2 regions of the Paenibacillus sp. FSL H7-0690 genome follow, and region 1 is predicted to be linked to the other one. Evidence: predicted binding sites of a transcription regulator. Region 1 holds the regulator's gene; the other holds the start of a gene.
What was found. The regulator LexA, encoded in region 1, represses DNA repair genes until DNA is damaged. The targets are predictions, from matches to a motif close to CGAACATATGTTCG.
Positions count from the first base shown of each region.

Region 2: addB (helicase-exonuclease AddAB subunit AddB) is a predicted target of LexA. The motif match lies at 1,925-1,938, and genes of this name have one in related genera.

Region 1 covers NZ_CP150281.1:3,870,308-3,885,716, forward strand. Annotated here, with positions in the region: gene MHI32_RS17035 (SAM-dependent methyltransferase) at 1-981, opposite strand, end outside; gene MHI32_RS17040 (ATP-binding cassette domain-containing protein) at 978-1,760, opposite strand; gene MHI32_RS17045 (thioredoxin family protein) at 1,760-2,083, opposite strand; gene MHI32_RS17050 (cyclic-phosphate processing receiver domain-containing protein) at 2,080-2,424, opposite strand; gene MHI32_RS17055 (deoxyribonuclease IV) at 2,421-3,284, opposite strand; gene MHI32_RS17060 (DNA-formamidopyrimidine glycosylase family protein) at 3,274-4,089, opposite strand; gene MHI32_RS17065 (TIGR01457 family HAD-type hydrolase) at 4,135-4,923, opposite strand; gene rnz (ribonuclease Z) at 5,217-6,155, opposite strand; gene metH (methionine synthase) at 6,299-9,736, opposite strand; gene MHI32_RS17080 (FixH family protein) at 9,856-10,281, opposite strand; gene MHI32_RS17085 (HAD family hydrolase) at 10,544-11,329, opposite strand; gene MHI32_RS17090 (hypothetical protein) at 11,364-11,885, opposite strand; gene MHI32_RS17095 (DUF896 domain-containing protein) at 11,935-12,144, opposite strand; gene MHI32_RS17100 (LysM peptidoglycan-binding domain-containing protein) at 12,254-12,667, opposite strand; gene lexA (transcriptional repressor LexA) at 12,919-13,545, shown strand; gene MHI32_RS17110 (L,D-transpeptidase) at 13,724-14,062, shown strand; gene MHI32_RS17115 (hypothetical protein) at 14,212-14,592, shown strand; gene MHI32_RS17120 (hypothetical protein) at 14,815-15,393, shown strand; gene MHI32_RS17125 (methyltransferase domain-containing protein) at 15,394-15,409, opposite strand, start outside.
Region 2 covers NZ_CP150281.1:5,331,264-5,346,672, reverse strand. Annotated here, with positions in the region: gene MHI32_RS23595 (class I SAM-dependent rRNA methyltransferase) at 1-1,282, shown strand, start outside; gene addB (helicase-exonuclease AddAB subunit AddB) at 2,070-5,582, shown strand; gene addA (helicase-exonuclease AddAB subunit AddA) at 5,585-9,628, shown strand; gene MHI32_RS23580 (exonuclease SbcCD subunit D) at 9,669-10,850, shown strand; gene MHI32_RS23575 (AAA family ATPase) at 10,852-14,268, shown strand; gene MHI32_RS23570 (histidine triad nucleotide-binding protein) at 14,623-14,982, shown strand; gene rpsU (30S ribosomal protein S21) at 15,122-15,295, shown strand; gene MHI32_RS23560 (GatB/YqeY domain-containing protein) at 15,311-15,409, shown strand, end outside.

The DNA.
Region 1 (15,409 bases):
CATTGCGATGATCTCTTTGATCATCGCTAGTGGTTTCTTATGCATCAGCTTTACGGTCACAATCGCTGTTCCGCCTGGGGACAGGCTGTGCAACAGCCCTGTTACAAGCTTCGCCATCAGTTTAGGGCTCCAGCTCATATCACATACAAGCAGATCAAATTCATTATCGCGGAATTTCACTTCTCCGGCATTTTTGCGCAGGATTTTCAGACCCGGGTAATTACGCAGCGATTCATGCATCAAAGCAGGGTCAACCGCTGTTACCTTCATTCCACGCTCCAGCAAGAAAGAAGTCCAGCCCCCTGGAGAGGCACCGATATCAAGCGCATTACGGAAGCTGTAAAAAGGAATACCGAACTCCTTCTCCGCTTCCATCAGCTTGAACTTAGCACGTGAGATTTGTCCGTCTTCCTTGCGGAAACGGATTGCACCGCCATTCCAGCCGGATAGATTCTCTTCTGGTCTGGACACTCCTGCATATAAGGCATTCCCGTCTGCGTAGACAGAAATGACCCATGCCGGATCTTGTACTGTAAATTCTGCACCCAAGCTCTGCAATTGCTCCTGCAGCCATTCACGAAGTTCGCCCGGACTTTCCTGCCAGAAGGAAGGATCCCCTTTACGAACATTTAGGGATACTTTCTCCCCCTCTAGCTCACTGCGGCGGCTTAAATACACAGCCAAACGCTGTAACCCATCCATGGTTCCTTCATCCTGAAACTGCACAGGCTGTATATGACGAAGGAAAATGGGCAGATTCTGTGTGAGCAATCGTGATACTTCCTCGGGTTCAGACTGCAAGGTGGCTAGAAAGATTTCTCCCGGCAACAGCAGCGTACTCTTTACTGCTCCGAATAAGCGCCGAAGCTCTTCCTGAGCATATGGCGCAAAGCCGTGATTAGCTGTACAAATATATCGGGAGTACACTATTTCTTCCGGAGCAGTGGTCTGCTCTTCGTTATCATGTCTTAATTCGTTCAAATCGTTTTGCCTCCAGGTCTAATTTTAATCCAGGGACGACCGCTATCCCATTCTACATCAACAGGAATATCATAGGTGGCCAAGATCATTTCTTTGGTTAATACTTCTTCTTTCGGTCCGGAACCAGCTAGCTTACCGTCGCGAATTAAAGCAACATGTGTAAAAAGCGGGACGATTTCCTCCACATGATGAGTTACATATACAACGGAGACATTACGTTGTCTCAGCTTGTCTACTTCAGCCAGCATTTTTTCTCTTTCGTACAGATCAAGACCTGCACAAGGCTCGTCCATAATCAGTAGTTTGGGGTCAGCCATAAGACATCTTGCCAGCATTGCTTTTTTTCGCTCTCCCTGTGACAAGGTTCCAAAAGGATGAAGTGCCATATTGCCCAGATTCATATCCTCTAGCAAGCGGATTGCCTTCTCCTTCACTTCGTGTGGAATGCTCTCGTAGAAACGCAAATAAGCGTAAGCTCCTGTAGCTACAACCTCCCACACCGGATCATTTAAAGACATTTTCTCCATTAAGGAAGGACCAATATAACCAATCTCTTTACGCACCTCGCGTAAATCACATTGACCATATTTATTCCCCAATACCTCAACAGTTCCTTTGCTAGGGAATAAATAACCTGTCATAATCTCCAAAATTGTTGTTTTGCCCGAACCATTTCGTCCCAAAATGACCCAGTTTTCGCCTTCCTTCACTTCTAACGATACATCGTCCAAGATTAGGCTTTCTTCTCTGCGCAGAGATAAATGTTGTAATGAAATGATCATGATATAACACTCCTTATGTATTCCAGAATCCGCTCAACTGAAACCATTGAATAATAAATATGCGGATTCTCTATCCGGTCAGCAGAAGCCACAAGTAGAGCAGGGACACTGGTAATACGGTATTGTTGGACCAGATTAGGCAACATGTTCACATTTCCGGCAACCATTTGGAGTTCAGCAGGCAATAGATGTGCCGCTACTTCCAACATGCGTTCTGTAGCCTTACAGGTACCACACAGCGGAGTATGCAAAAATACTACCAGCGGTTCTCCAGGTCTCGTGAGTATCTCCAGTAAATCCGCTTCATTCATTTCCTTCATTTCAGACCCGTCTCCCCAGCGATATCATAAAGCTTATCAGAACTTAGGGGACCATTAAACAAGATCATCCCCTCAGGTTTAGCCGCGTATAAGATTTCATACATTTTTTTTCTCCCTAAAACACTGGAGGTGTGTAGATAGATTTCACGGGGGTACAGTCCTTCCAGAACAATCCGTCTAGCCACTTCCCCACCAGAATAATCATCCGGTCCCATATCATAATCTAACGATAAAATACCAACCTCACACTCACGCAACATCAGAAGACATTCTTCTGTTGTCCTGGCTAAAGCAAATCCAAGCGGACCTTTACGGAGATCGTCCATATAGATATGAGTCACTTTCTAGCCCCCGCTTCAAACCAACTGCGAACAGTAGCTATTTCATTCCGATGACTGCCATCTGAACCCTTTTCAGTTTCCAAAACAACAGATTTTTTACGTAATGGATCAGAAGTTATTAAGCGCTTAAGACCCTCTTCGCCGATATAACCTTTTCCTATTCCAGCATGCCGGTCCCGTCTCGAATCAAAGGGAAACTTAGAATCATTTAGATGAACAGCTACAAGATGCGGCCAAAATCCAAGCTGGTTTCCTCGTTCAAGCAAGTCTTCCGTATGCTCAGGATTCCAAATTCCCGCCGCAAAAGCATGACAGGTATCCAGACAAAATCCAATCTTCTCGGGAAACTGGCTAAGCTCACGAACCTTCACCAATTCTTCAAGTGTAATCCCTTCGGTACCATGGTTGCCCGCTTGATTCTCGATTAGCAGCTTGGCGTTACCTTCCCATGACTCCAGCGTCTCATTCATACATTGTATAATATTTTGATAGCCTTGTAACGGCTCCATTCCAGCAAAATGTCCAAAATGAACAACAATGCCTAAGGAACCGCAGGCTTCAGCAATATCCAGATCATTAAGTAGGGAGTCTACATACACCTTTCGCGGGGTAGCGTCATCCCTATTCGCAGCCATATTGATTGCATAAGGGGTGTGGGCGATAGAGGTGATCCCTTTTTCTTGGCAAAAGAGTGCACAATCCCTTGTATCTCGAATATCAACCGTCTTTAACTTCAGACTGCGCGGATTTTTCGGAAAATATTGAAAACTTGTTGCACCGCTCTCCCAAGCAAATCGGGCAGCTCTCCCATATCCACCACGAATGCTGACATGAGCCCCTATTTTGGGTTTAGGCTTCATGCTGACAGTCTGGGCAATAAAATACTTTGCGTCCAGACAGCTCTGTTTTGATAATCGTTCCCCCATCGCGTAGGCAAGGCTCGCCCTCACGGTCATAGACTTTACATTGATCATTATAAGAACCAGTAACCGTATCACCGGTCATAAATGGCATTTCCATGTATCCGCCAATCTCTGTCGCATCAGTCAATACTTTTTGAATGCTTTGATACAGGCGGGAAATGGCTTCCGGTGATAAATTTTGTACTAAAACTGAAGGCAGAAGCCCTGCGTCAAAAGCAATCTCATCCGCATAACAATTTCCAATACCCGCCATTACATGCTGATTCACTAACAGACTTTTTAACGCACCACGCCGCCCTTTTAATATTCCTGCAAAACGTTCCGGCGTCATCCGTCGATCCAGCAGCTCAGGTCCAAGCTTACCCATCGTTGCTTCGCTTTCCTTCACGGATACTAAATGTAAGAACCCTAACCGCAGGCCCATAAAATAAAGGATCTGATCACCAAATGCGATTTCTACTTGCGTATTACGATCCGGCCGTTCTTCTTCTGAACCATAAAAAAGCAATCCACCCAGCATTAAATGCAATAGTAATCTTCGTCCATCATGGAGATGAAACAAAATATACTTGGCGCGCCGCTCTACAAAAACAACACGCGCACCGATCAAGGCATTAATGAAAGCTTCTGTTTCCATGTTAATTGTTTTTTCTCTGTTCACAATTACATTAGTTATCGGAACATTTATAATACGCTGGCTAAGCAGCTGTCTATAATTCTCCATTTCCGGCAATTCTGGCATACTCATCGTCCCCTCTAAGTTGGTGAAGTAATAAGACCCTAGCTATTATACACCGAGAAACATTTTAAGTTCAGCTAAATCGGCACATATTTCATCGGGAGTGATCCCTGTGATGCTTTTATAGTGCTCCAGATTCTCTGTAGTGGTTAAACCAGTAAGAACAAGGATTGTACGACAGCCCGCATTAACACCCGCAGCGATATCCGTACGCATATTATCCCCAACAACAGCAGCATGTTCAGGTTGAATGTTCAGAAGATCTGTCGCATATTTGATCAGGTGGGATTCAGGTTTACCGATCACTACTGGCTTCACTCCACTTGCAGCCTCAATTGCTGCACCAATCGTACCCGCACCCGGCATAACCCCATCATCTGATGGTAACATTAAATCTGGATTGGTGAGCACAAACTTTGCCCCGCTCAAAATCCAACGCGAAGCTTGAGCTAACGAAGCATAATTAAAAGAACGATCGATACCTTGCACCACATAATCAGGGGATTCTGTGACGATTTGGAGCCCTGCCTCAATGCAAGCCAAACGCAGTCCCTCTTCTCCAAGTATCGCCACTGTAGCCCCAGGTGATTCCTCAGCTATGTAACGTGCGGCTGCCATAGAAGAGGTACATACCTCCTCAGCTTTCGCCTCAATTCCCATTCCACTTAAGTGGGCAGCAACGTTAGCTGCCGTACGCGATGAGTTATTAGTAACAAATAAAAAAGGGATATCCGCTTCACGAAGAGCTTTTATCAGCAGATCAGCACCGGGAATCATTTTATGCCCATGGTACAATGTACCATCTAGATCAATCAATAATCCTTCAATTTGTTCCATCACTAACCCCTCAGTTTCCACAATAAATTTAATTAATATAATAAATAAATAATAGTATTAACAAACATGTAGCCTTTGCCCTGCTTGGATTTACAGAAAAACTCAATCCCTTTAGGTGGAAGATATCACCTACTGATTTTCGGCAATATGTCCAGCCATTCGTTCGTCTTTTACTCCGTGATTACTTTAAATCTAACACACTTCGTCGAATGAAATCGAACAACCGTCCCATCCAGCATTTTTTAGCATAGCACTGTCATTTCCTGCGCTTTCCCGGAAAATAATCATTCCCCCTATTGCCCATTTAGTCTGCGAGGTACCGGATATGCATTAAATTCCTCAGCTAATAATGTCTCTGGGAATAGGAGTTCAGCTTCCTCAAGCAAAGGAATTAACTCTTCATGCGAGCTGTAACGAGAACTGAAATGAGTCAGCAACAGCTGTCCTGCTTTGGCTTCTTTTGCTAACTCTGCAGCCTGACGGGCTGTACTATGATGATATTGATACGCCATGTCAGCCAGATCATGGGCGAAGGTTGCTTCATGAACGATAAGGTCTGCATTAAGAGAGAGTTCTAAGGCTCCCGAACAAGGTCTTGTATCTCCAAGGATAGTAACAATACGTCCTCGTTTGGGTTCTCTGACAACATCAGCAGCACAGATTCGTACACCTTCATCCGTAACAACATCTTCACCTTTTTTTAATTTCCCATAAATCGGTCCCGGTTTTAAACCATAACTCTTAAGCAATTCCGTATTGAGGCTTCCGGGACTATCCTTTTCCGTTACCCGGTAGCCATAGCTGTCAATCCGGTGCTCAAGTAATGCAGCCTCAACTTTAAAGCTATCATCCTCGAATATAATTCCTCCTGAATGCTCTACAATCTCAATCTTATAAGGAATTCGGGATTGGCTCACAGCTAAGGAGATCTCTAAGTAAGCTTTTAATCCAGGGGGTCCGTACACCGTTAACGGCGCTGTCCCTCCCTGATAACCACGACTTGATAATAGACCTGGAAGACCAAATAGGTGATCACCATGCAAGTGGGTAATGAATAGCTTTTCCAGCTTTCCTAGCCGAATCGGTGAACGAAGAACCTGATGTTGTGTACCTTCCCCACAATCGAACATCCAAATACTGCGACGTTCTTCCAGCAGTCTTAATGTAACGGACGTTACATTGCGTTGTAGCGTTGGCACACCTGCATTAGTACCTAAAAAATATAAATCCATTCTTTTTCCTCCCTTCTGCTTATTGGCTCAACCATCTCTTTTCAATTCTAAACGACCTTCTTCCAGCAAAAAACCCCCCAGTTACGGGAGGTTCCGCTGAAAGGGATACAATCCCCTACAGACCAGGTATATAAATGAAAGAATTACAGCTTCTCTACATTAAAATACTGCGCTTCTGGATGGGCAAATACCATAGCCGAAACGGAAGCTTCGGGCTCCATCATAAAGCCTTCTGTAAGGTGAACACCGATATCCTCCGGAGATAACAACTTAAACAGTGGACCTTGATCTTCTAAATCCGGGCATGCAGGATAACCAAATGAAACACGGATTCCTTGGTATCTTGCCCCATGTCTTTGCTTCATCGTCATATCCGCCGGATCCGGGAAACCCCAAGTATCGCGCATCATATGATGGACGCGTTCCGCCAGTCCTTCTGCCACTTCAAGTGCAACCGACTGCAAGGCGTGTGAACGCAGATAATCTCCGCTTTCTTTCAGCTGAGTAGACAATTCACGTACACCGTGACCTGCTGTTACAACTAGGAATCCAACATAGTCCATAATACCACTGTCAACAGGTTTCAAGAAGTCCGCCAAGCACAGATGAGGCTCTACCCCTTGTCTCGGGAAAGTAAAGGTATGCAGGATCTCGGACGTATTCTGTGGATTATACACTATAATATCATTCCCTTGCGATTGTGCAGGGAAGAATTGATACATAGCATGTGGAGTAATGGTACCCTCTAGCATTGCTTGATGGAGAATATCGTCTACGGTACCTTTCAGTTCAACAGTCCGCTGATCTCCAGCAGCTAATTGGGCTTCTACAGAACCCCGTAACCCCAAATGATGACCCAGCAGCATTTGCATATTCACATAGGGGATAATATGCCCCAATGGATAGTTACGCAGTACGTGGCGTTCTAAATCCGGTGGAACAAATACAGGTGCATCTGGAGATATTTTGGAACGCACTGCTCTGGTTAGTTTCGGCAGTTCTTGCTTAGGCGCCACCGCAACCGCTGCTTCTGCCTCCACACGAATTTCCTCGGCAATCTTCTCCCGTTCTTCAGGGTTCATAAGCCGATTGGCAATATCCAGCCCGTCCATAGCGTCCTTAGCATACAATACTAGACCGTCATATTCTGGACGAATACGGGTCTTCGTAAATTTACGGGTCAAAGCTGCGCCGCCAACCATAATCGGAACATCGATACCTGCTGTACGTAAATCCTGAGCGGTGAGGACCATCTGCTGAGCAGATTTCACAAGCAGCCCGGACAATCCTATCGCATCAGCTTTTTCTCGACGGAAGGCTTCGATAATGGTCTCTGGTGGTACTTTTATACCCAAATTAATGATCTGATAACCATTATTAGAGAGGATGATCTCCACTAGATTCTTACCAATATCATGCACGTCCCCTTTTACGGTTGCCAGCATAATTTTCCCTTTAACCGCTGTCTCATCCTTCTGCATAAACTGCTCTAGATGATTGACAGATGCCTTCATCACTTCAGCGCTTTGCAGCACCTCAGCAACAATCAATTCATTATTATTAAATAACCGGCCGACTTCCGACATCCCTGCCATCAGCGGTCCATTGATGATCTCCAGCGGACCAGATTTAGTCAATGCTTCATTAAGATCAGGAATGAGTCCTTCCTTCGTACCTTCAACCACATAGGAGGCTAAACGCTCTTCAAGTGACAGGTTGGAAATCTTCTCTTTTTTCTCTACTTTTTTACCACGGAAAGCAGCTACAAAAGCAGAAAGCGTCTCATCATTCGTATTATAAATCAGTTCCTCAGCAAGATGACGTTCTTCGGCAGGAATGGAAGCATACCGCTCCACTTTCTCTGTATTTACGATCGCATAATCCAACCCAGCTTTTGTACATTCATAAAGGAATACTGAGTTCAACACTTCACGTCCCGCTTCCGGCAATCCAAAGGAGACGTTGCTGATGCCCAAGATCGTATGAACACCTGGAAGTGCTTCCTTGATCAAACGAATGCCGTCAATCGTTTCTTTTGCTGAACCGATATATTGTTCATCTCCGGTTCCTACAGGGAACACCAATGTGTCAAAAATAAGATCTTCTCCTGCTAAACCGTACTTATTCACTAGCAAGTCATAAGAGCGTTTAGCCACTTCCAGTTTATCTGTGGCCTTAATGGCTTGTCCCGTCTCATCGATGGTACCCACAACAATAGCTGCACCATATTTATGAATGATCGGCGTCACCAGCTCGAATTTTTCTTCACCATCTTCAAGGTTAATGGAGTTAATTATCGCCTTACCTTGACAGTACTGCAAAGCCAAATCGATAACCTTAGGATCGGTAGTATCGATCATCAGGGGTACTTTAACCTTTTTCACAACCAGTTCTAAGAAAAGCTTAATATCTTCAATCTCATCACGGTCAGGGTCTTGTACACACACGTCAATAACCTGTGCCCCACTCTTCACCTGAGCACGGGCAATTTCTGAGGCTTCCTCATATTTACCTTCGACGATAAGACGTTTAAATTTACGAGAGCCAAGTACATTCGTACGTTCACCAACCATGTATGGACGGTTGTCGTTCTCAATATAGATAGGCTCGATGCCTGAAAGTGCAGGCGGATGATTACCTGTCAGCGGGCGTGGAGGATATTCAGAAAGTGCTTCCTTCATCGCACGGATATGCTCTGGTGTCGTTCCACAGCACCCCCCCGCAATGTTCAGCCAGCCTTTTTCGGCAAAGGCTGCAATCTTGCGAGCTAAAGAATCTGGAGATTCATGATAATGTCCGTTCTCATCCGGCAATCCTGCGTTTGGATAACAGCTCACGGCTGCGGAGGAGATCTCCGAAAGCGAACGAATGTGATCCCGCATGAACTCAGGACCAGTCGCACAGTTGAGGCCCATAGAGATAGGCTTCAGATGTTCTAATGAGATATAAAATGCTTCAATATTCTGACCCGCCAATGTAGTACCCATTGGTTCAATTGTTCCTGAAATCATAACCGGCAATGTGATGCCAGTCTTTTCAAAAGCATTACGAATACCAATACTTCCAGCTTTAACGTTAAGTGTATCTTGAGAGGTCTCCAGCAGCAAAACATCTACTTTACCGTCGATCAATGCCACTGCTTGTTCCTCATAGCTATCAACTAACTCTTGGAAAGTAACGCCTCCAGTTACTGAGAGCGTTTTTGTTGTTGGACCCATAGCCCCCACGACGTATCGCGGACGGTCAGGTGTGTCATATTTGTCTACTGCTCTGCGAGCCAACTCTGCTGCCGCTAGATTGATCTCACGTGCCCGCTGAGGAATATCATATTCAGCTAGCACAACAGAGGTTGCACCAAATGTGTTAGTCTCAATGAGATCAGCCCCTGCTTCGAGGTACTGCTCATGAATCGTCTGAATGACTTCTGGACGTGTTAATACCAGCATTTCATTACAGCCGTCCAGCTCATCGCCTCCAAAATCTTCTCCAGTAAGAGGCACCTGTTGGATCATCGTGCCCATTGCGCCATCAAGGATCAAAATCCTTTGTTGTAAGCTTTCCTCAAGTGTATATTTAGCCAACTAATAGTCCCCCCAGTAAAACATTAGAGTAAGTTTAGCAGAATAAAGGAATTTCGAAAAGCCTTCCTTTCCACTCTGCTTTATCTGTTATTGCTCAGTAAGCGTTGCGAACCTTTGAATCATGGTTTCACAGACAGCTCTTTGCTAGGCATAGAGTGCTGTGTCCGGGCTGTCACATGTGAAGTGACATTATATTGTCCTTCCTTTTCAAGGGTCCCTTCTGCTTGATAGACTCCTTTACCAATTAGCTTTCCCTTAAGCTCTATTTTCTGTCCCTCATCATTTTTATTCACAATTTCGAACAGAACCTCTTTTGCATCATCTACTGCCTCGTTATCTTGGGTCACCACAGCTTCAAAGGTTACCTTTTGATTTACAACAACTTCTTCAGGACTCCATTGTAGTTCGACTTTGATAGGTTCCATAGACATGTTCATATTCATGTTATGTATTTCTGAATGCTTGGTTCCATTTGAAGAACATCCACCTAGTACTAGAAGTGTTGCACCTAATAATACAGCGACTAATTTCTTCGATCTCATCATTTGGAGCCCTCCCAATCATTATCGAATAATAAAAATCTACCAATTCATGTTATACATCTCCATCTATTATACACATTATTATTGGTTTTTCAGTATTTTGCGTCAATTCCGCATTAGTCTTGTGACTTAAATCATTTACTTAAAAATCTAATGAATTCCTTATGTTAGTATGTATGTACAGAAAAGCAGCGAGTTTCTTAGGATCTCAGAAACTCGCTGCTTTTATAAAGTCTTTATGTTGGAGCTAATAGCTCTGTATATCTTACAAGGATTGAACTAGTGGAAGAAGTTCCTCAAGGTGATTGATTTCATGATCCGGATGAATATCAAGACTAGGTGCTCTACCTTTTCTATTAATCCAGACCGTGGTCAACCCTGCTGCCAGCCCCCCACGGATATCCGTTGTCAGCTTATCGCCGACCATAACCGCTTGCTCAGGCGTTACATCAAGAAGCTCTAAAGCATGCAGGAAAATTTCCTTATCCGGTTTGCCTTTACCAAAGCTTCCGGAAATCACAATATGATCAAAGAAAGGAATTAACTCGGGCACACCATCTAGTTTCTCTTGTTGCAGTGCAGGACAGCCGTTCGTAAGTAGCAAAAGCTTCACTTGACCCCGTAACTGTTCCAGTACATGCATTGTTTCTTCATAGATGTATGGACGTTTTCTGCGCTCTGCTGCGAATTTAGTTGCCAAGGTCTCAGCTAGTGCTTCGTCTTCCACCCCTAACGCTGCAAGTCCGCGACGCCAAGACTCTTTACGATATACCGGTGCAAGCTGCTCCAATTGACGGAATTCTGGCTGTTCACCTGCCGTAAAGTTAGCCCAGAGTGCTTCATATGGATTAATTCCGATCATCTTTGTAAATGGGAACGTCTCATAAGATTCATACAAGCTACTTGCTTCCTTTCGAACTGCAACTTCTAGTTCTTGTGGATCTATCGTATCCCCGGCGGCTTCACAAGCAAAACGAAATGCTTCTTCGACGCTCCGATCATCCCACAGCAATGTATCATCAAGGTCAAATAGTACAGCAGAAATTGGCATTACAGGTCTCCCTCTCCCTTTAACTGGTCTAGTTCTATTCGTGAACTACTTCAATGTTGTGAGCTTTAGCAAATGCTTCTAATCGTGTACTCATCGCATTAGTATCATAGCGATTCATAAGTTTTGTGAAAATCCATTTCGTACGTTTCCCTTTGTGCTTAATGACTACAGCTCCACGCGAAAGGGTGATTTTCTCAATATCTGCAGCTGGAAGTCCGCGTTCGCGATTGAATTTAATAGTGGACAGTCTTGCTTTTTCCACCTTCAAGTACGGACGACGGAAGAACAATAGCGCTGCCAGCAAATAGTACAGTACTACTCCCAGCCAATTAGCCAGCATGCCATTGCCTTTGGCCTGATCAATAGAACCAACTACCCAAAACATAGTGCCAAGTATCACTAACACTACCGGAAATGCAATGTTGCGACCTTTAAAGACTTCGGCATTCTGGGTAGGAGATTTAGAGGCATAAATCGTATCCTTGCCTTGTTTCTTTCTTTGCTTGTTGATTTGCTGTGTGTTGCGTTGAACCATTCTTTCCCAAGAACGGGCCATGTGCGTTCCCCCTAGTCATCCTGAAATATCTATGAAAAGGAACAGCGAGCTAATGTTTAAGCCCCTTGTTACCTTGTTCATGCTCATCGTTATCTACTACTTCAATAGTATTTAATTGTGCTCGGAAGTTATTGCGGATATTCCCCAGGTAAATTTCACGAAGCTTGGCGCGTTCCGCCACTTCCTCTTGATTAAGGCCTACGCTCTTCTGTTTGCGTGCCAATTCGTTAATTCGCGCGACCAACTCATCAATATTCAATACTTTCCCTCCCCCTATAAATTAATTCTAACTCTGCCATGAGAAAAAGAGCTTGTCAAGGTCTACTCCCTGCAAGCTCTACTGGTCATTCTATTATGTTCTCAGAAAATTAATAAATAGGTAAAGTAAGTATGTCTCCAGCGTTAATTTGACTACTCTTAATCCCACTTGAACGTTTAATTCCTTCTATATAAACAACTGTCTTCATATCAGCTGGTTTATTCTTAAGAGCAATACTCCATAGTGTATCTCCACGTTCAACCACAATCCGCTTCTCTTCCTTCATTATAGTCGTCGATCCTGCAAATACATTTCCCACTACTGTTAGGCCAGATAATACTAGCACGAAAATCAATATTAACTTAATAAAGAAATCTTGACGGAACAACGAAATCATCCCTCCAAGCAAACGTTCCGTTATCTCTTTCACCTTAGCGGAATTACGTGCAACGTCATTATGTCCTATAGATTCAACCACTGGGGCCTTATCGTAGATGCTGCGGTATGTACTGTATTTTAGCATAATCATCATCCTCCAAACACTTGTTCTTACTTTCGAATTTATAATAACACGAACATGTGTTTTGTTCAATACTATTTCAGAACAATTGTTCTCTTTTTTTCGAGAGACTCAAGCGGTTCATTTTATTATCATTTGTCTACCATTTTTTAACTCTAGCAGATTTATATTTATAATAGTTAGAACTTATGTTTGTGCGAACGGTAGTTCTATGTTATAATTTTCCCAAACATTACTATATGGGGTTGATTCCAATGTCAAAGATTTCAAGTCGCCAGCTGGCGATCCTGGAATTTATACGAAGCGAAGTCCGCAGCAAGGGTTATCCACCTTCCGTCCGGGAAATTGGAGAAGCTGTTGGCCTTGCTTCCAGCTCCACAGTTCACGGTCATTTGGACCGGCTTGAGAAGAAGGGACTTATTCGTCGAGATCCAACGAAGCCACGTGCAATAGAATTACTAGGCCAAGAGGATTCAGAGAATGTTCACCAATTCGCGCAGACCATCTCACGGATTCCTGTTGTAGGTAAAGTTACCGCCGGGGTACCTATCACTGCTACAGAGAATATCGAAGACTACTTCCCACTTCCTACTCACTATGTAGGTGACAACAAAGTATTTATGCTGTCTGTCATGGGTGATAGTATGGTGGACGCAGGCATTATGAATGGTGACTATGTGATTGTTCGCCAACAACAAACAGCGGACAACGGAGATATCGTTGTAGCCATGACCGAAGAAGATGAAGCAACCGTTAAGACCTTTTACAAGGAACGTGATCATATACGGCTTCAGCCGGAGAATCCAGCTTATGAGCCGCTTCGCCTTAATCGCGTAACTATTCTCGGAAGAGTCATCGGATTGTTTCGAGATATCCACTAAGTATGCACTTCTAACATAAAAGGCTGTTCCGCATATGCGGAACAGCCTTTTTTCTACGTTTATTTGCTTTTCCAACCACTTACGAACATTTGTTCCCAGTGGCTAAAATGGCCATTTTCTATGAATAACCCTTTAGGCGTTCTGCTCATATCCTAATTAGAAAGGAGTGTTGCGTATAATGCCCAACTACCGAATTATTGTAGATCTGACCCAACGAATGTTATATCTTCTGGACAATGATATTGTGATTAGAGGTTTCCCTGTCGGCATCGGTAAGATGTTAACCCAATCCCCAGTGGGTGAATTCACTATTATTAACAAACAACCCGACCCAGGGGGTCCCTTCGGTGTGTTTTGGATGGGACTGTCTAAACCACACTACGGAATTCATGGAAACAATGACCCTTCCTCCATTGGGAAAGAGGTGTCCCACGGCTGCATCCGGATGTACAACGAGGATGTGTTAGCACTCGCTGCTATTGTCCCTATAGGCACACGAGTAACGATAAGAAATTAAATTCGAATGGAGGCTCGGCAACCCCCAAATCACATTAAAAATGGGGGTCATTACATAAGTAAGTATTTTTTCATTAGCATACTAGGAGTTTCGTGATTATATGTCGAATATTGTTAACAGGATTGCAAATTGAAAAGGATGTGTTTAGTTTGAATAATTCAAAAATTAGAACCCTCGTCGATTTTAAAGTCGATGCACTGGGTAAGCTGTCCGGTTTACTTTTAAATGATGAACAAGCTAGTGGAAAAAAAGTGAATTTGCTCACCTCTTTTGGCAGCATTCAGGGAATCGTCTCTCCAACCGTCTCCAACAAAGAGGATGTATTTGATTTAAAATCTTTGATGGATGATGTAATTGTAGACGAATACATATCTTATTTGGGAGCAGAACACCCTGATAAAAATTTCAGCTATAACTTTGTTGTCCTCAATGACGTTACTGTAAGACCTTATGCTAGTTATGGGACTCCGATCGAATACAAACAGCTGATTGTTTATACCGATCATATCACTGCCTTCAATTTTCTATAGGTTTTCATAATCACCTTAAAAAGCACCCTTGCAGCAACCCCCAATTTTGCATCATTTGCAGAATCGGAAGGTTTCTCTGGGTGCTTTTTTTGGGTTAATCGTGAAGCCGATCCTATAATTCCACGAATTTCCCTTTTAAAAGATACTAGTGGAGATCATTCAGGCATATCTTTCAATAAGCAACAATTTGAGTCTAATGAGATAACTAGGAGGTGTGATTATATGCTGATTATCTTGATGTACTTATTTGCTATTTTAGGAGTTGTTTTAATTCTAAGTGCCGCCATTATAAAATTGAAAACGCTATCTGCTTCATCTGAAATTTCTAAGCTAGTTAATGCGACCTCATCTTTTAACATCAGCTTCACCAAAACATTCATTCCCCCCAATCAATCTCACTTGATCGCACTTAACGAGCCTAATAAAAAATTGGCAATCGGTACCAAAAATCCGAAGAGTAACAAAAAAGCAGTAGCAAAGCTATACTCTTTTGATAATGTAATGGGATCCGAGATTGTGGTTAACGCACTTACCCTTTCAAAAGTATCCAAAAGACATCAAAACAGCAAAACTACTGCAACAAGTGCAGATATTAACGTCCTTAAGGAAGCTGATGAAGAAGCTAATGTGATTGAAGAGCTTACGCTTAAAATATATATGAACAGCAAAGAAACGCCTGTGTATTGTATCTCCTTCTTGCCGGGTTTATTGCCTATTCAACAATCCGACAACCAGTACAAGGAAGCTTACTCCCAAGTACAACAATTACATGCACTGTTCAGGTCAATCGTATCTGAATAATTAAGTTGTTTTTTGC
Region 2 (15,409 bases), 1.5 Mb from region 1:
TTTGGCCGTGGGATATTACAATCCAGCGTCACAAATTCGGGTAAGAATTGTATCGCAGGGACCCCTTGCGATCATGGATACAGCCTTTTTTGCAGAACGGTTTGCGAATTGTCTGCAACACAGAAACCGGTTCCTTCCGGGTGCGGATGCTTATCGCTTGGTTTATGGTGAAGCGGACTTTTTGCCGGGGCTTATTGTAGATCGATTCGGAGATATTTTGGTTGTGCAGCTGCTTACCCTCGGAATGGACAAGCGGCGTGCAGAAATCGTCGAAGCATTGGTGCAGGTTATGGCACCGCGCGGAATCTATGAGCGCAGTGATGTTAGTGTGCGCGAGCTTGAAGGTATGGAGCAGACAACGGGTGTGCTGTACGGGGAATGTCCAAGGCATGTAACCGTGAGCGAGAATGGCCTGAAGCTGGTCGTTGATATTGAAGAGGGCCAGAAGACAGGTTACTTCTTTGACCAACGTGAGAATAGAGCTTCCATTGCTCCGCTCATGAAAGGCTGGGGAGGACGAAGCGGCATTACGCTACAGGAAATTGAAACTGAGGATGGTTCACTACAGACCTTACCAGTTAATAAGAGCGGCAAACATGTAACGTTCCCTTATTGGGACGGTGCGACAGTGCTGGAATGCTTCTCGCATACGGGCAGCTTCACGCTGCATGCCTGCAAGTATGGCGCGAAAAAAGTAACCTGCCTTGACGTTTCAGCACACGCCATTGAGAGTGCCAAAGTGAATGTGGAGCTGAACGGCTTTAGCGATCGTGTTGAATTCGTAGTGGATGATGCTTTTGCATATCTACGGAATCAGGTTAAAGGACTAGAGGAACGTTCTGAACGGGCGACAGTTGCCAGTGGAACAGATACGGCAGCAGCTGCTGCAAATCCTAAATCCGGAGGCAAAACAGCCAAAACCGACACATCCAAGCCGATGACGGCAGGTGGAGGAAGAACTTGGGATGTAGTCATCCTAGACCCTCCGGCGTTTGCCAAAACCAAAAGTGCAGTAGCTGGCGCTTGCCGTGGTTACAAGGATATCAATCTGCACGGGATGAAGCTGGTGAACGAAGGCGGCTATTTGGTTACCGCAAGCTGTTCTTACCATATGCAGCCAGATCTGTTCCTCGAAACGATTGCCGATGCTGCTAAAGATGCTGGCAAGGTGTTGAGACTTGTAGAATGGCGGGCCGCAGGCAAAGACCACCCACAAATACTTGGCGTTAACGAAGGACACTATCTGAAGTTTGCGATTTTTGAAGTGCGGAGTAAAAAATAAGCCTGAAGGTCAAAAAAGGTTTACAGTGCCAAGTAACAAATAAGATAAAAGGGCTGGTCGTAGGGTGGCCGTGAGTCGGCTGTAAGGCAAGGAGTTGCCAACGGACTCAGATGACTCTATTTAGTGTAAACAGCCCATTATTGAATTCTTACGGACCCTAAAGGCGCTATTGCCCCAATAACATCCGTAATGCAGCACATTTTCGAAGAATAGCGTCAGTGGGGTCCGAAAAGTTGCCATAACAGCACTGAATCCACGAATAACGGCTTCTGGGTCCCTAAGTAATTAATGAAACAAGCCTAGCCGAAATGTTGAGTGTTAAATTCGGAATACTAAATAGTAAACAACGAATGATGCTTATTGAATTATGATATGCGGAATGCGGATTACAAAACGATCGGCGTAGAGTGCTAATGTTGAGTGCGGGGTGTTGAGTATTGAACGCTGAACGCTGAACGCTGAACGCCAACAGTCTAACATTGACCCTACGCTCCGACATTGGCAGCTCCTATCTAACGTTGCACAACTGGCATTAAAAGCAAACTAAACACTCTAAAAAGCAAGCCGCCAAAATCCGGAGGTTTGCTTTTTTTATTTGTACTCATAGCTGTTTATCCTTTGTAAAACATTAGAAAATACTAGCAAACACATGTTCCGATTAGTGTGGTTATGATATACTGAGGGGACGAGGAATCACTGAACTTTTTTAATTGGAGTGTAATCAACGGGTGGATATTTCACCCTGTATTCTATATATTTTCTCCGCTACGGAAGGAGTCTATCATTTATGCCGGTAACCTTTTTACTAGGCCGCTCGGGCAGTGGCAAGACAACAAAAATATGGGAATCTATCTCTTCTTCCTTAGAAAAGGAACCGCTTGGTGCGCCGATTATTATTCTTGTGCCAGAGCAAGGTTCTTTTGGAGCAGAACGGGGGCTTCTGACCGTAGGGAATGTGAAGGGAAGCCTTCGGGCGCAGACACTGAGTTTTTCGCGGCTTGCCTATCGTGTGAAGCAGGAAACTGGTGGCAGTGCAAGTCTGCCAATCAGTGAAGAAGGTAAGAAAATGTTAATTTACAAAATCATCAGTCGCCGCAAAGAGGAACTGAAATTATTCGGTGCCTCAGCAGACAGACCGGGTTTTGTGGAACGTCTGAACCAACTGCACACGGAGATGAAACGTTGCTGTTTGGGTTCCACTGATTTAGAGGAACAGCTGTCCGCTATGCGAGGAGCTATTGCAAGAAGTCCTATTCTTGAGGGTAAGCTGGATGATTTGCAGCTGGTATTTAGGGATTTAGAGAAGGAAATGTCCCGTCTTTATATCGATGAAGAGGATCGTTTAGCAGAACTGGCTGAGCATATTCCAGATTCCTCCTACATTCGCGGGGCAGAGATTTGGGTAGATGGGTTCCATGGATTTACTCCGCAGGAATTCGTAGTGCTTCGAGAATTGATGCAGCAAGCTTCGAAGCTGACGGTTTCGCTTACAATTGATCGTCCTTACCCCTATGGAGATCAGTTGAATGAGCTTGAATTGTTTCACCCAACTGCGGTTACTTACATTAAACTGCGAGGAATTGCTGAAGAGCTGGGCATTGATGTATGGGACGAGCTGCTGGAGCTAACGGTTCTTCCGCGTTTTGAGGAAAGTCCAGTACTTGCTCACCTTGAACGGGGATATGATCGCCGGAAGGCTTGGATAGGTGCGGATGAACTGGCAAGAGAGGCTATATCCATAGGCGCCGCAGTTTCGCACAGAGCAGAGGTTGAGGGAGCCCTGCGCGAAATGACTAGACTGGCGCGGGATGAAGGTGCAAAATATGGCGAAATGGCCGTATTGATGCGCAATATTGGCGATTACGAGCAGCTGGTTCAGCCGTTGTTCCAAGATTATGGAGTGCCATTTTTTCTGGACCAGAAGGTGAATGAGCTGCATCATCCGCTAGTGGAGTTTATACGTTCCGCATTGGATGTAGTGCGTCGTCGCTGGCGTTATGAGGATGTATTCCGTTGCGTAAAGACGGAGCTTCTGCTTCCGCTAGACGGTAGTATTACGCGTGATGATATGGATGCTTTAGAAAACTATGTGCTGGCTTGTGGGATTCAGGGGTACCGCTGGACAGATGGCCGCTCCTGGAAAGGTATTCCTAGCTTGTCGCTGGAAGGCGGCAGACAGATGGATGATGAACTGCTTGCTACTATGGAACGATGCCGTGCTAGTATAACAGGTCCATTATTTGCTTTTGAGAAAAGAATCCAGAAAAGTCGTAGCGGTCTTGAACTTTGTACGGCATTGTACAAGCTGCTTGAAGAGACGGATGTTGCGCGAAAGCTGGAGAAACTCAGTGTTAAGTCTATGGAGAAGGGCCAACCCGAGAAGGCTAGGGAACATAGCCAGTTGTGGGGTGCGGTACTTGATCTGTTAGATCAGATAGTAGAAATGATGGGCAATGAAAGACTTGAGTTTGAAGTGTTCACTGGAGTTCTAGAGACAGGTCTTGCTGAACTTAAAATGGGACTAGTTCCGCCCGCACTGGATCAAGTATTGGTCGGCAATATGGATCGGACTCGCCCAACGGGGGTTAAATACGCTTTTTTGCTTGGATTTAATGAAGGTGTTGTGCCTGCGCAGTTTAAGGAAGATGGAATTCTCTCGGAAGGTGAACGCTCCGTACTAGAGAATGCTGGAATGGAGCTTGCTCCCGGCGCTTCTCGTAAACTGCTGGACGAGCGGTTTCTGATCTATAATGCACTAACGACAGGAAGCCGAAAGCTCTGGATTAGCTACGCTACAGCGGATGATGAGGGCAAAGCTCTCCTTCCCTCTGAGGTTATCCGGCATTTGCATAGAATGTTCCCAAGGGTTCAAGAGCACAGCTTGTCAGCACTTCCCCCTTCGGGACTACCTATAGAAGTCGAAAATCCTATCCATCTCGGTTTCATTGGTCAACCAGAACAGAGTCTTCGCGCATTGATTATGCAGCTGCGGCAGTGGCGCCAAGGAACAGAAATTCCGGAGCTATGGTGGGATGTGTATAACTGGTTTACTAAGAACGAAGATCGTAAATTTCAACTGGAACGTTTGCTAAGTTCACTGTTCTATCGTAATGAGGGAACGAAGCTAAAGCGTGGCACAAGCCTCAGATTGTATGGTGGCTCAACACTGCGGGGCAGTGTGTCCCGGATGGAGAAATTTGTTGCGTGCTCATTTTCCCATTTTGCGTCCTACGGACTAAGACTGAAAGAGCGCCAGTTATATAAGCTGCAAGCACCTGATATTGGACAGCTGTTCCATGCTGCGCTAAGTGATATGGCGATAAGACTGAAACAAGAGGGACGGGGCTGGGGCAGCTTGTCTCCGGATGAATGTCGGCGTGAGGCCAGTGAGACAGTAGAACGGCTATCTCCGATGTTGCAGGGTGAAATTCTAATGAGCTCCAAACGTTACGGGTACATCTCCCGTAAGCTTAAGAATATTGTTGGACGTGCTTCTGTGATTCTGGGCGAGCACGCCCGCCGGGGCAGCTTTGAGCCAGTAGGGCTGGAGCTGGATTTTGGACCGGATAAGGAGTTGCCGCCTTTAAGAATTACGCTGCCGAATGGCTGTGTGATGGAGGTCGTTGGCCGGATTGACCGTGTAGACATAGCTCGTGGAGAGAACGGTATTCTTCTGCGGGTAATTGATTATAAATCGAGCCAAAAGGATCTCAAGCTGCATGAGGTGTATTATGGATTGTCGCTGCAAATGCTGACTTATTTGGATGTGCTGCTGACATATTCGGAGCAATGGCTGGGGCAGCCGGCACTTCCAGCAGGCACACTTTATTTCCATGTGCATGATCCGTTGTTAACTTCATCCAACGGGATGAACAAGGAACAGGCTGAGCAAGAGCTGTTGAAACGCTTCAAGATGAAAGGACTGCTTACAGCAGATCGTGAGGTTGTCTCCCTAATGGATACCACTTTAGACAAAGGGTATTCTTCTATCGTGCCTGTAGCAGTAAAAGCTGACGGCAGCTTTTATAGCAGTGCTTCAGTAGCTACACCAGAGCAGTGGAGCCATCTATTATCCTCCGTTAGAGGGACGATCTCGGATATCGGGACACGGATTACAGAGGGTGATGTGGCGATTGAGCCGTACCGAATTGGGCAGGAGACTGCCTGCACATTCTGTTCCTTTAGGCCTGTCTGCCAGTTCGATGAAGCTGTGGAAGGTAACAGCTATAACAATCTGGGTAAGCCAGGGAAGGACGTTATATGGGATCTGCTGTCCCGCAAAGGAGGAACTACACCTTGAGTATGAAGGCTGAAATAGAAGCGAAACCGGAAGGAAGTATATGGAGTGATGACCAGTGGCGCGCCATTGCGGAGAGCGGTGATGACATCCTCGTTGCTGCGGCAGCAGGTTCCGGCAAGACGGCGGTGCTGGTAGAACGGATTATTCGAAAGATCAGTAAGGAAGAGAACGGCTTCAGTGTAGACAGGCTACTAGTAGCCACGTTTACCAAAGCTGCGGCTGCCGAAATGCGGCAGCGGATCAGGGAAGCCCTTGATCGGGAGCTGGAGGAGAACGGGGAGAACAACCATTTGCGCCGTCAGCTATCCCTGCTGGGCAAAGCTTCGATTACAACGTTGCACTCCTTCTGTCTGGAAGTGATCCGGCGTTATTATCAAATGATTCCGATTGATCCGGGTTTCCGCATATTAAATGAGCATGAAGCGGAGATGATGCGGCAGGAGCTGCTCGAAGAGTTGCTGGAGGAAAAGTACGGTGAGGTAGGTGCGGATGGCGAGGATAGCATATTTGTGCAGCTCGCTGATTGGTTCAGTGGTGAACGCAGTGATGATGCAGTGCATGCGCTCATACAGCGATTGCATGATTACGCCCGCAGCCATCCTTGGCCAGCGCAATGGCTCCGTGATACTGCAGCTGATTTCTCATTGCCAGACACCGAAAGTCTGGGTGGAACGCCATGGGTGCTGAGCATTCTTGAAGAAGCGAAGCTGACACTTGCGGGTGCAGCCAGTCAGCTGATGCAAGGCCGGGAGATTGCACTACAACCGGGTGGTCCGGCACCCTATGCTGAGAATTTAACCACTGATCTTGAGATGGTAAATGCACTGCAGGATGCCGTTAACGAACGACCTTGGGCAGAATTATATGATATTTTTATGGAAGTATATTTTGGAAAATTAAAGGCTTGTAAGAAGGATTCGACAGATCCTGGACTGCAGGAGATGGTGAAGGAACTGCGCGACAGTGTGAAGAAGAGTATTTTAGATCTTCAGAAAGCATTGTTTGGCCGTCCGCCTGAGGTTTTTTTGAAAGAGCTGAACGAAGCGGCTCCACTGATGGCAGAGCTTGCAGAGACAGTGATAGCATTCGGTGAACGTTATAGAATTGAAAAAGCAGGAAGAGGTCTAGTCGACTTCAGTGATTTGGAGCATTATTGTCTGCAAATTCTACGCCATCCGGACTCTACGCCCGGTCATTCCCTGCCTTCTGATGCAGCTATGGAATACCGTGCTCAATTCGATGAGGTTCTGCTGGATGAGTATCAGGATACGAATAGTGTGCAAGAGGAGATTGTGCGGCTAATATCCCGTGAAACACCCGGTAACCGGTTTATGGTCGGAGATATGAAGCAAAGTATCTATCGATTCCGTCTGGCGGAGCCGGGGCTATTCCTGGATAAATACCGCAGCTTTGGCTCACACCCAATCGATGATCCATCTGAAATTACTAATGAATCGTCTAGCGGTTCGGTTATCGATCTGGCCCGTAATTTTCGCAGTCGCATGGAGGTTGTGAATGCCGTTAATATGATCTTCCGGCAGATTATGAATGAGACGGTAGCGGAGATTAATTATGACGAACGCGCTGAGCTTGTTTACGGAGCGAATTTCCCAGGTGCAGCAGAGAAGGGCCCTGATACCTTTTTTGCACCGGAGTTATTATTGATAGATCGTGGTTCAACAGCAGGGAAGTCAGAAGAGACTTCTGAAGACGGTGAGGCGCCACTTCAGGAGAGTGAAGCCATTGAGAGCGAGACGGCGCAGCTGGAAGCACGGGCAATTGCCCGGCGTATTTCACAAATGACGGGGATGACCGGTGGATCGCCGCTGCTTATCTACGATAAGGGACTCAAGATTATGCGCCCGGTTATTTACGGTGATATCGTAATCCTGCTTCGCTCGGCAAGAATCTGGACCCCTCTAATCATCGAAGAGCTTCGGATGGAAGGAATCCCTGCTTATGGTGATCTGAATAAAGGTTATTTTGAAGCTACAGAAGTGGAAATTGCACTCTCCCTCTTAAAAATAGTTGATAATCCTCAGCAGGACATTCCGCTGGCTGGCGTACTTCGTTCACCTGTGGTCGGATTAACGGAAGAAGAATTGGCTACGGTGCGTATGTGTAGTCAGGGTCCTTATTTTCAAGCAGTACAGATGGCGGTGGATATGCAATATGCAAAAGAGGCTGAAGAAGAGTATGACCTCTTCTCGGCTCATGTGATTGAATCCGCAAGCACCGTCGAGAATAATGTTTTACCTGATAAAGATCTGCCGCAGATCAGTCCAGAACTGAAGCGCAAGCTTAGACATTTCCTAGAACAGCTGGAAAGCTGGAGAAATGCGGCTAGACAAGGTAGTCTCAGTGAGCTGATCTGGCGTATCTATGGGGAGAGCGGCTATCTGGAATGGGTTGGAGGACTGCCTGGAGGCTCGCAGCGCCAGAACAATCTTAAAGCTTTGTATGATCGGGCTGTGCAATTTGAGAATGACACCGCAGCGCGTGGATTGTTCCGTTTTCTGGTGTTCATTTCACGGCTTCGTGAGAACGGCGGAGATCTGGGTGTAGCTGGCGGTGGCGGTGAAGAAGGCAATGGCGTCAGAATCATGACCATCCATAAATCCAAAGGGCTGGAGTTCCCTGTTGTTTTTGTAGCCGGGATGGCAAAACAGTTCAATCGACAAGATTTGCATTCGCCATTTCTTATGCACAAAGAGCTTGGCTTTGGGCCGCGTTTTGTGGAACGGGAAACGCGAGTTAGCTACCCAACACTTCCTTATCTGGCTATTAACCGGCGTACACGGCTTGAATTATTAGCGGAGGAGATGCGTGTATTATATGTAGCGTTAACTCGTCCGAGAGATAAAATGATTCTAGTAGGCACTGTAAGAGATTTGCCGCGCAAAATCGCTAGCTGGAGCAGCGTACAGAACCGGGATGAGCTGCTGCTTGCAGATCATCTGCTGGCCCGAGGGCGCAGCTATTTGGACTGGGTTGGACCGGCATTGATCCGGCACCCTGCGGCGGCGATTCTTCGTAAGCTGGGCGGTTCAGAAGGTACCGTCTCCACGGTGCTGCACAACGATGTCTCCAACTGGAGCATCAGTGTGCAAAATGCTTCCGAACTTAATTCTGGGGCGTTCCTGCCAACGGATCAGACTGAGGAGAAGGTAGAGGAACGGCAAGCTGTACTCGAAGCACTGCATAAGGGTGAAGCTGTAAATATATATGAAACAGAGACTAGCGATGAAATTGCTAGAAGACTGGAATGGAATTATCCGTATGCGGCAGCCTCAGGTATTCCGGCTAAAACTTCTGTTACGGAGTTAAAAGCGTTGTTGTCGTTGCAGGAGCAGCCCTCTTTTGATCTGCTGGAAGAAGGCAATTCTACAACCTCAATAGAAACCGATAAACGTCCAAGTGTTGCAGGTGCGGACAGTCTTCATTTGCGGCGTCCGAAATTTATGGAAAAACGCAGTCTAACCCCAGCGGAACGCGGGACAGCATACCATACAGTCATGCAGCATATTCCGCTGGAGGGTTCAGTTGATCCTAGGGTTGTGGAAGAAACCTTAGCCCGACTCCAGAGAGTGGCTATTCTAACTGCTGAGCAGGTGGAGGCTGTAGCTCCCGATCAGATAGAAGCTTTTTATACTAATGAACTGGGACGTAGATTAATAGCTTCTTCTTGGAAGCTTAGAGAAATGCCGTTCAGTTATATGGTTCCCGCAGGTGAGGCTTATCGAGGGCTCGATTATATGAATGAGGCCGTCTCGGAGCTTTCCCCTGAGAACAATAAGGAAGGCTTTAGTGAGGCTGTGCTAATTCAAGGGGTCATTGACTGCCTGTTCCGTGAAGAGGACCGGATTATTCTGCTAGACTATAAGACGGACTCTGTATTAGAACATCAGGGCGGCTTAGAGGCACTTAAGGAAAAATATCGTTTTCAGCTAGAGTTATACAGCAAGGCATTACATGATATTTTGGGAGAACCGATCGGCGAGATTTGGCTGTACTTTTTTGACGGCGATCATGCTGTGAAATTATAAATTATTCATTGCCGCATAGGAGCGGGGAAAGAGGACGAAGATGCGGATATTGCATACGGGGGATTGGCACTTGGGCCGTACGCTGGAGGGAAGAAGCCGCCAGAAGGAGCAAGAGCAGTTCATAGATGAATTGGTGGAGATCGCCGATTTTCATAAGGCGGATTTGATTATGATGGCGGGAGATGTGTACGATTCCGTTAATCCGCCAGCGGCTTCGGAGCAATTATTCTATGAGGCTGCTGCCAGGCTGACTTCAGGGGGCAGGCCCCTTGTGGTGATTGCCGGCAATCATGACCAACCGGAGCGCGTATCTTCAGTCTCCCCGCTTGTATTAAGGCAGGGGATTACCTTGGTAGGACTTCCAACCTCAGAGCCAGTGACAGTTCATGCTGCGCGGACAGGTGAGATTGCCAAAATCGCAGCCCTTCCCTATCCCTCTGAGGCACGTCTCGGTGAGTTGCTTGCTGGGGACAGCGGGGAAGAGGAGCTTCGACTAGCTTACAGCGCACGGGTAGGCAAACTTATGCAACTGTTGGGACGGGAATTTACGCCACAAACCGTGAATTTGGCGATGAGCCATATTTATGTGCTTGGAGGTGTAGAGAGTGATTCGGAACGCCCGATTCAGGTGGGCGGGGCTTACACTGTAGACCCTTCTGCTTTATCCTGTGGAGCGCAATATACTGCACTAGGCCATCTTCATCGCGCTCAGCGTGTAAAAGGGGAAGGGATGATCCGTTATAGCGGATCCCCGCTGGCATATAGCTTTTCGGAAGCAGGACAAGCCAAGTCGGTGACGCTGATTGATGTTGCGCCGGGCGGTGAGCCGACCTTCGAAGAAATCTATCTTCGCTGTGGGCGTCCACTTGTAAGATGGAGCTCTACGGGGGGATTGCAAGAGGTATATAACTGGTTGGATGAATGTAGAGATGCTACCGCTTTTATAGATTTGGAGATTCGGCTCAGTGAAGCTATGTCGATGAATGATATTCAGCGCCTGCGTAAATCACGTGAGGGGATCATTCATATTCGTCCGATTTATCCGCAAATGGAGCTGGAGCTCGAACAAATTTCCCGTTCACGTATGCCTGTACAAGAATTGTTCCGTAAATTCTATCAGCGCCAGACGGGCGGGGCGGAGCCGGAGGATCGTTTGATTGAGCTGTTCTTACAGCTAACCGAAGAAGAACGGCAGCAGCCGGAGGAAGGAGAGGAGAACTAAGGTGAAGCCTATTTTATTAAAAGTGGCAGGATTGCAGAGTTATAGAGAAATGCAGGAAATAGATTTTGAAAGTCTGTGTGAGACCGGGCTGTTTGGGATTTTTGGACCTACGGGCAGCGGCAAGTCCAGTTTGCTGGATGCTATTACTTTGGCAATGTACGGCAAAGTGGAGCGCGCCGTTAATGGAACACAGGGGATTATGAATCACTCTGAGGATTCACTCAGCGTGGCGTTTACCTTTGAGCTCACTTCTTCCGCTGGGGCACATCGTTATCGCGTTGAACGTAAGTTCAAGCGGACAGGTGAGCAAACAGTTAGTAACACCATTAGCCGTTTCATTGAAGTTACACCTGACGGGGATAACGTTATGGCGGATAAACTCGCAGATGTTACACGTTGTGTGGAAGAGCATATTGGGCTCAAAATGGATGACTTCACGCGAGCAGTTGTATTGCCGCAGGGGAAATTCGCCGAATTCTTATCGCTTCGGGGCGTAGACCGCCGACAAATGCTGCAGCGCCTGTTCCATTTGGAACAGTATGGCGATCAGCTTGCGTTGAAGCTTAGCCGACGGGTGAAGGAGAATGAGGCTGCGCTCCGCGCATTCGAAGCGGAGCAGCAGGGGCTTGGCAGCGCAGGCAAAGAGGATGTAAAGGCAGCGGCGGAGCGCCTCGAACAAGCAGCCCAGCATGCTGCGGAATGCCGCCGCAAGCTGGAGGCGGCGCTGCAGGTCGCGGAGCGTTTCACGCGCATTCGCGAGCTGCAAGAGGAACGGACCCGCCGCGAATTGCAGCGGCAGGGACTGCTCTCCAAGGAGGAGGAGATTCTCCTCCTTGAACGGAAGCTCGGCCAAGCTGACGAGGCCGAGGCTAGGCTTCCCGCGCTGAAAGCATGGCGAAGCGCGGAAGACGCCTTCAAGAGCCGATTGACCCGCGCGGAGGGTCAAGAGGTGCTGGCCGCCGCTGCCGAGCAGGAGGCGGCGCATGCCGCTGCGGCCGCGGCTGCTGCGCAGGCCGCGCTTGCGGCGGAAGAGCCGGCCCTCCGGCAAGGGGCCGACACCTACCGCCGCGCGCTCGAGCTCGAGTCCGAGCTCGGCGCCCTGCGGCGCGAACTCGCGGCTCTGCGCGAGCGCCGCGAAGAGGCCTCCCGCAAGCTGACGGAGCTGCGGGAGGGCATGGCCCGGGAGCGTGAGCTTTTGGCCAAGGGCCAAAAGCGCCAGCAAGAGCTGCAGCAGAGCTTGCAGCCGCTCGGTGTCCGCTCCCAGGAGCGGCAGTCTCTGCAAGAAGCGATGCAGAGACTGCAAGGGCTGCACTCCGCCGAATCCCAGTGGGATAAGGCGGAGAAGGAGCGCCGCGAGCGTGCCGCTGCACTCGCGGCTGCGCAGGCGCGCCTCGCGGAGGCCGAGGGCCGTCGCGAGCAGCAGGAAGCTTCTCGCGGGCAGCTGATCCGCGAGGCGGCGATGCATCAAGAGAAGCTGCTGGCGACAGAAGAAGCTGCGTGCACCGCAGCAGAAAGTCTGGAGCAACATATCAGTTCTTTGGAAGCGGCCCTCAAGGGGCATGAGTTGCACAGACTGTCGCTTGGATTGGCTAAAGAATTGGAAGCAGGACAACCTTGCCCTGTATGTGGCAGCGAACACCACCCGGCCCCTGCTGTATTGCAGGATAACTTAGAGCAACAGGAACTGGAGATAAAGCTTCAACAGGCTCGGGTGTTGTCCAGACGTGCTTTGGAAGCACGCCATATGTTCCGTGGTCTGCGGGAGCAGGACCTGGTTTGGCTGGAGCAGGTGTTTGGTGATGGAGCTTTTGATACGGTAAATCATCCTGCAGCGGCAGGCTCAGAAGTCAGCACTGCCGAGGTTTCCTCTACCGATAAGTCCATTCCAGATGAAAAGGCTTTGGCAGAACTTGATGCTGCATTTTTAGCATTAAAAAGCCAGTCTGGAGAACTGCGCCGTACAGCGATACAGTGGCAGCAATCAATGCAGGAAGTTCAGCAGCTATGCCTCAAAGAAGCAGCGGGTGCCGAAGGTGAGCGAAGCTGGGTAGAAGGCCTAACCGCCAAAGCCGAGGAACTGAGTGGCCAACTAGCCGCATTGCGGCAGAACTGGGTACAGCAGTTCCCTGATTTGGCACCGGAAGAGGTAGAAAAAGCTTATCGTGAGCTGTTAGCCAAGGATGCTCAAGCTGAGGAAATTAGATCCCGACTGGAAATCAGTGTCAAGTTTCTGGATGAGAAAAGCGCTTCGGTGCAGAATCTTCAGGAGACCATCACCGGACTCGATAAAGAGCTTACTCAGTGGAATACACAGATGGAAGGCAAAGAAGAATTGCAGCGTGAAAAAGAACGGCGTCTTTTAGAGTGGACTAATGGCCGCGCTGCTGCCCCTCTTCTAGCAGAGTGTGAGCGTCGTCTGCAGGAATTGTTAGCAGCTGTGGAGACCAGCCAACGATTACATCTCACGGCAGCGGAAAAAGCGCAGCATGAGATCAAGGAGGCAGCGATTACCCGCCAGGCTGCAGAATCTGCTCGAGAGCATTATGTGACTTCAAGCCATCTGTGGGAGCAAAGCTTAACCTCTTCACCTTTTAGTTCCGCCGCTGAGGTTGAAGGAGCAGCTCTCGCACCTGAAGAGCGGGAAATTTCTTCTTCTCGGGTACGTGCCCATCGTGCGGAAGAAGCTGAAGTTTCATTGCAGCTGCGCAATATTGAAGAGAAGCTTGACGGAGCCAGCTTAAGTGAAGAGGAGTGGCAAGTTAGCCAGGAGAGCTTAAGCGTGTGTAAGTCAGAGGATGAAATGTCGCTGCAAGCAAGAGCGCGCGCAGAGCGAGATCTGGAGGATCTGCGGCATCGGCATATTCGCTGGATGGAGCTCGAAGCCCAGCGGCTAGAACATGCTTCTCTACAGGATCATTTGTCCAAATTGCAGACGGTTTTACGTGGAAATGCTTTTGTTGAGTATATTGCGGAGGAACAATTGATGCAGGTATGCCAGTCTGCTTCACAGCGGCTTCGTTTCCTGAGCAAACAGCGTTATGCGCTGGAGGTTGATTCGGGTGGTGGCTTTGTAATCCGTGATGATGGAAACGGTGGTGTAAGAAGACCGGTCTCCACGCTTTCCGGCGGAGAGACGTTCTTAACTTCCTTGTCACTTGCACTTGCACTTTCGGCACAGATTCAGCTGCGGGGGCAGTATCCATTGCAATTTTTCTTTTTGGACGAAGGCTTTGGTACGCTGGATCCGGAATTGCTCGATACGGTAATCACCTCACTGGAAAGACTGCATAACGACCAACTGTCTGTCGGCATTATCAGCCATGTTCCAGAGCTTCGGGCACGACTGCCACGCAAGCTGGTAGTAGTACCTGCTGAGCAGGGTGGAGGGGGATCTCGGATCCTTTTGGAAAAAATGTGAAGATCTACAATGTGTGTGATTCTTATCACAGATACAGTATCAACGCGCTGTTATAATACAGCTAAGCCGACATTACTTTAGAAACACCTCGGCGGACGTATGGCAGGGAATGAACTCCTTTTCATACGTCCGCCGCCGAATCAGCTTTATAAGCTGTGAAGGGTGTTTCTCTTTTTTTTGTCTTTTTTAGGCCTAACGGTGTTGATATATTTATTTAATGGTTCATTCTGTAACAGATACAGTTTAGGGCAGATTATGCTGAGTTTGCTTGCTGCTTTCGTAATTGATGATTATCCTGTATGATTATCTTATGATGAAGTGGAATTTCACCAATTTTTAGGAGGCAAGCACTCTATGGAGACCGTGTTTAGCAAAATTATTGAGGGTACTATTCCTTCCAAAAAAGTATTTGAGAATGAACGTATTCTTGCATTTTACGACATCGAGCCGGCTGCACCGGTACATGTGTTGATCATTCCCAAGAAGTTCATTGCTTCAATGAATGATGTTACACCTGAGGATCTTCCGCTAATTGCTGAAATCCACAGTGTAGCCCAACAGATCGCCAAAGACCTTGGAATTGCTGAGTCTGGTTATCGTTTAATCAATAATTGCGGACCTGATAGTGGACAAGCTGTGCCTCATCTTCATTATCACCTGCTGGGTGGAGCCAAGCTGGGTGCGCTCACTGGAAACTCAGCTTCGCACGCATAGCATAATCATTTAATGTTGAAGAACTTGCCAGAAAAAAGAATAGCACGAAGGTTGACACGTTATTTCCGTTTGACCTATAATGGAGTTTGATAAACCGTGTTATGCTCTTGGACGGTATGGTCGGAGGGAGGGGAAACCTGTGTCTGAAACGAAAGTTCGCAAAAACGAGACAATTGATGCTGCACTTCGTCGCTTTAAACGTTCCATCGCAAAAGATGGTGTCTTGGCTGAGGTGAAGAAACGCAAACATTACGAAAAGCCGAGCGTTAAGAAAAAGCTGAAGTCTGAGGCTGCTCGTAAGAGAAAGTTTTAGGAGGATTACCCACGCATGAATCTTAGCGAGAGATTGAACGAAGATATGAAGCAAGCGATGAAGAGTAAGGACAAGTTCACGCTCTCCACGATTCGAATGGTTCGTTCTACAATA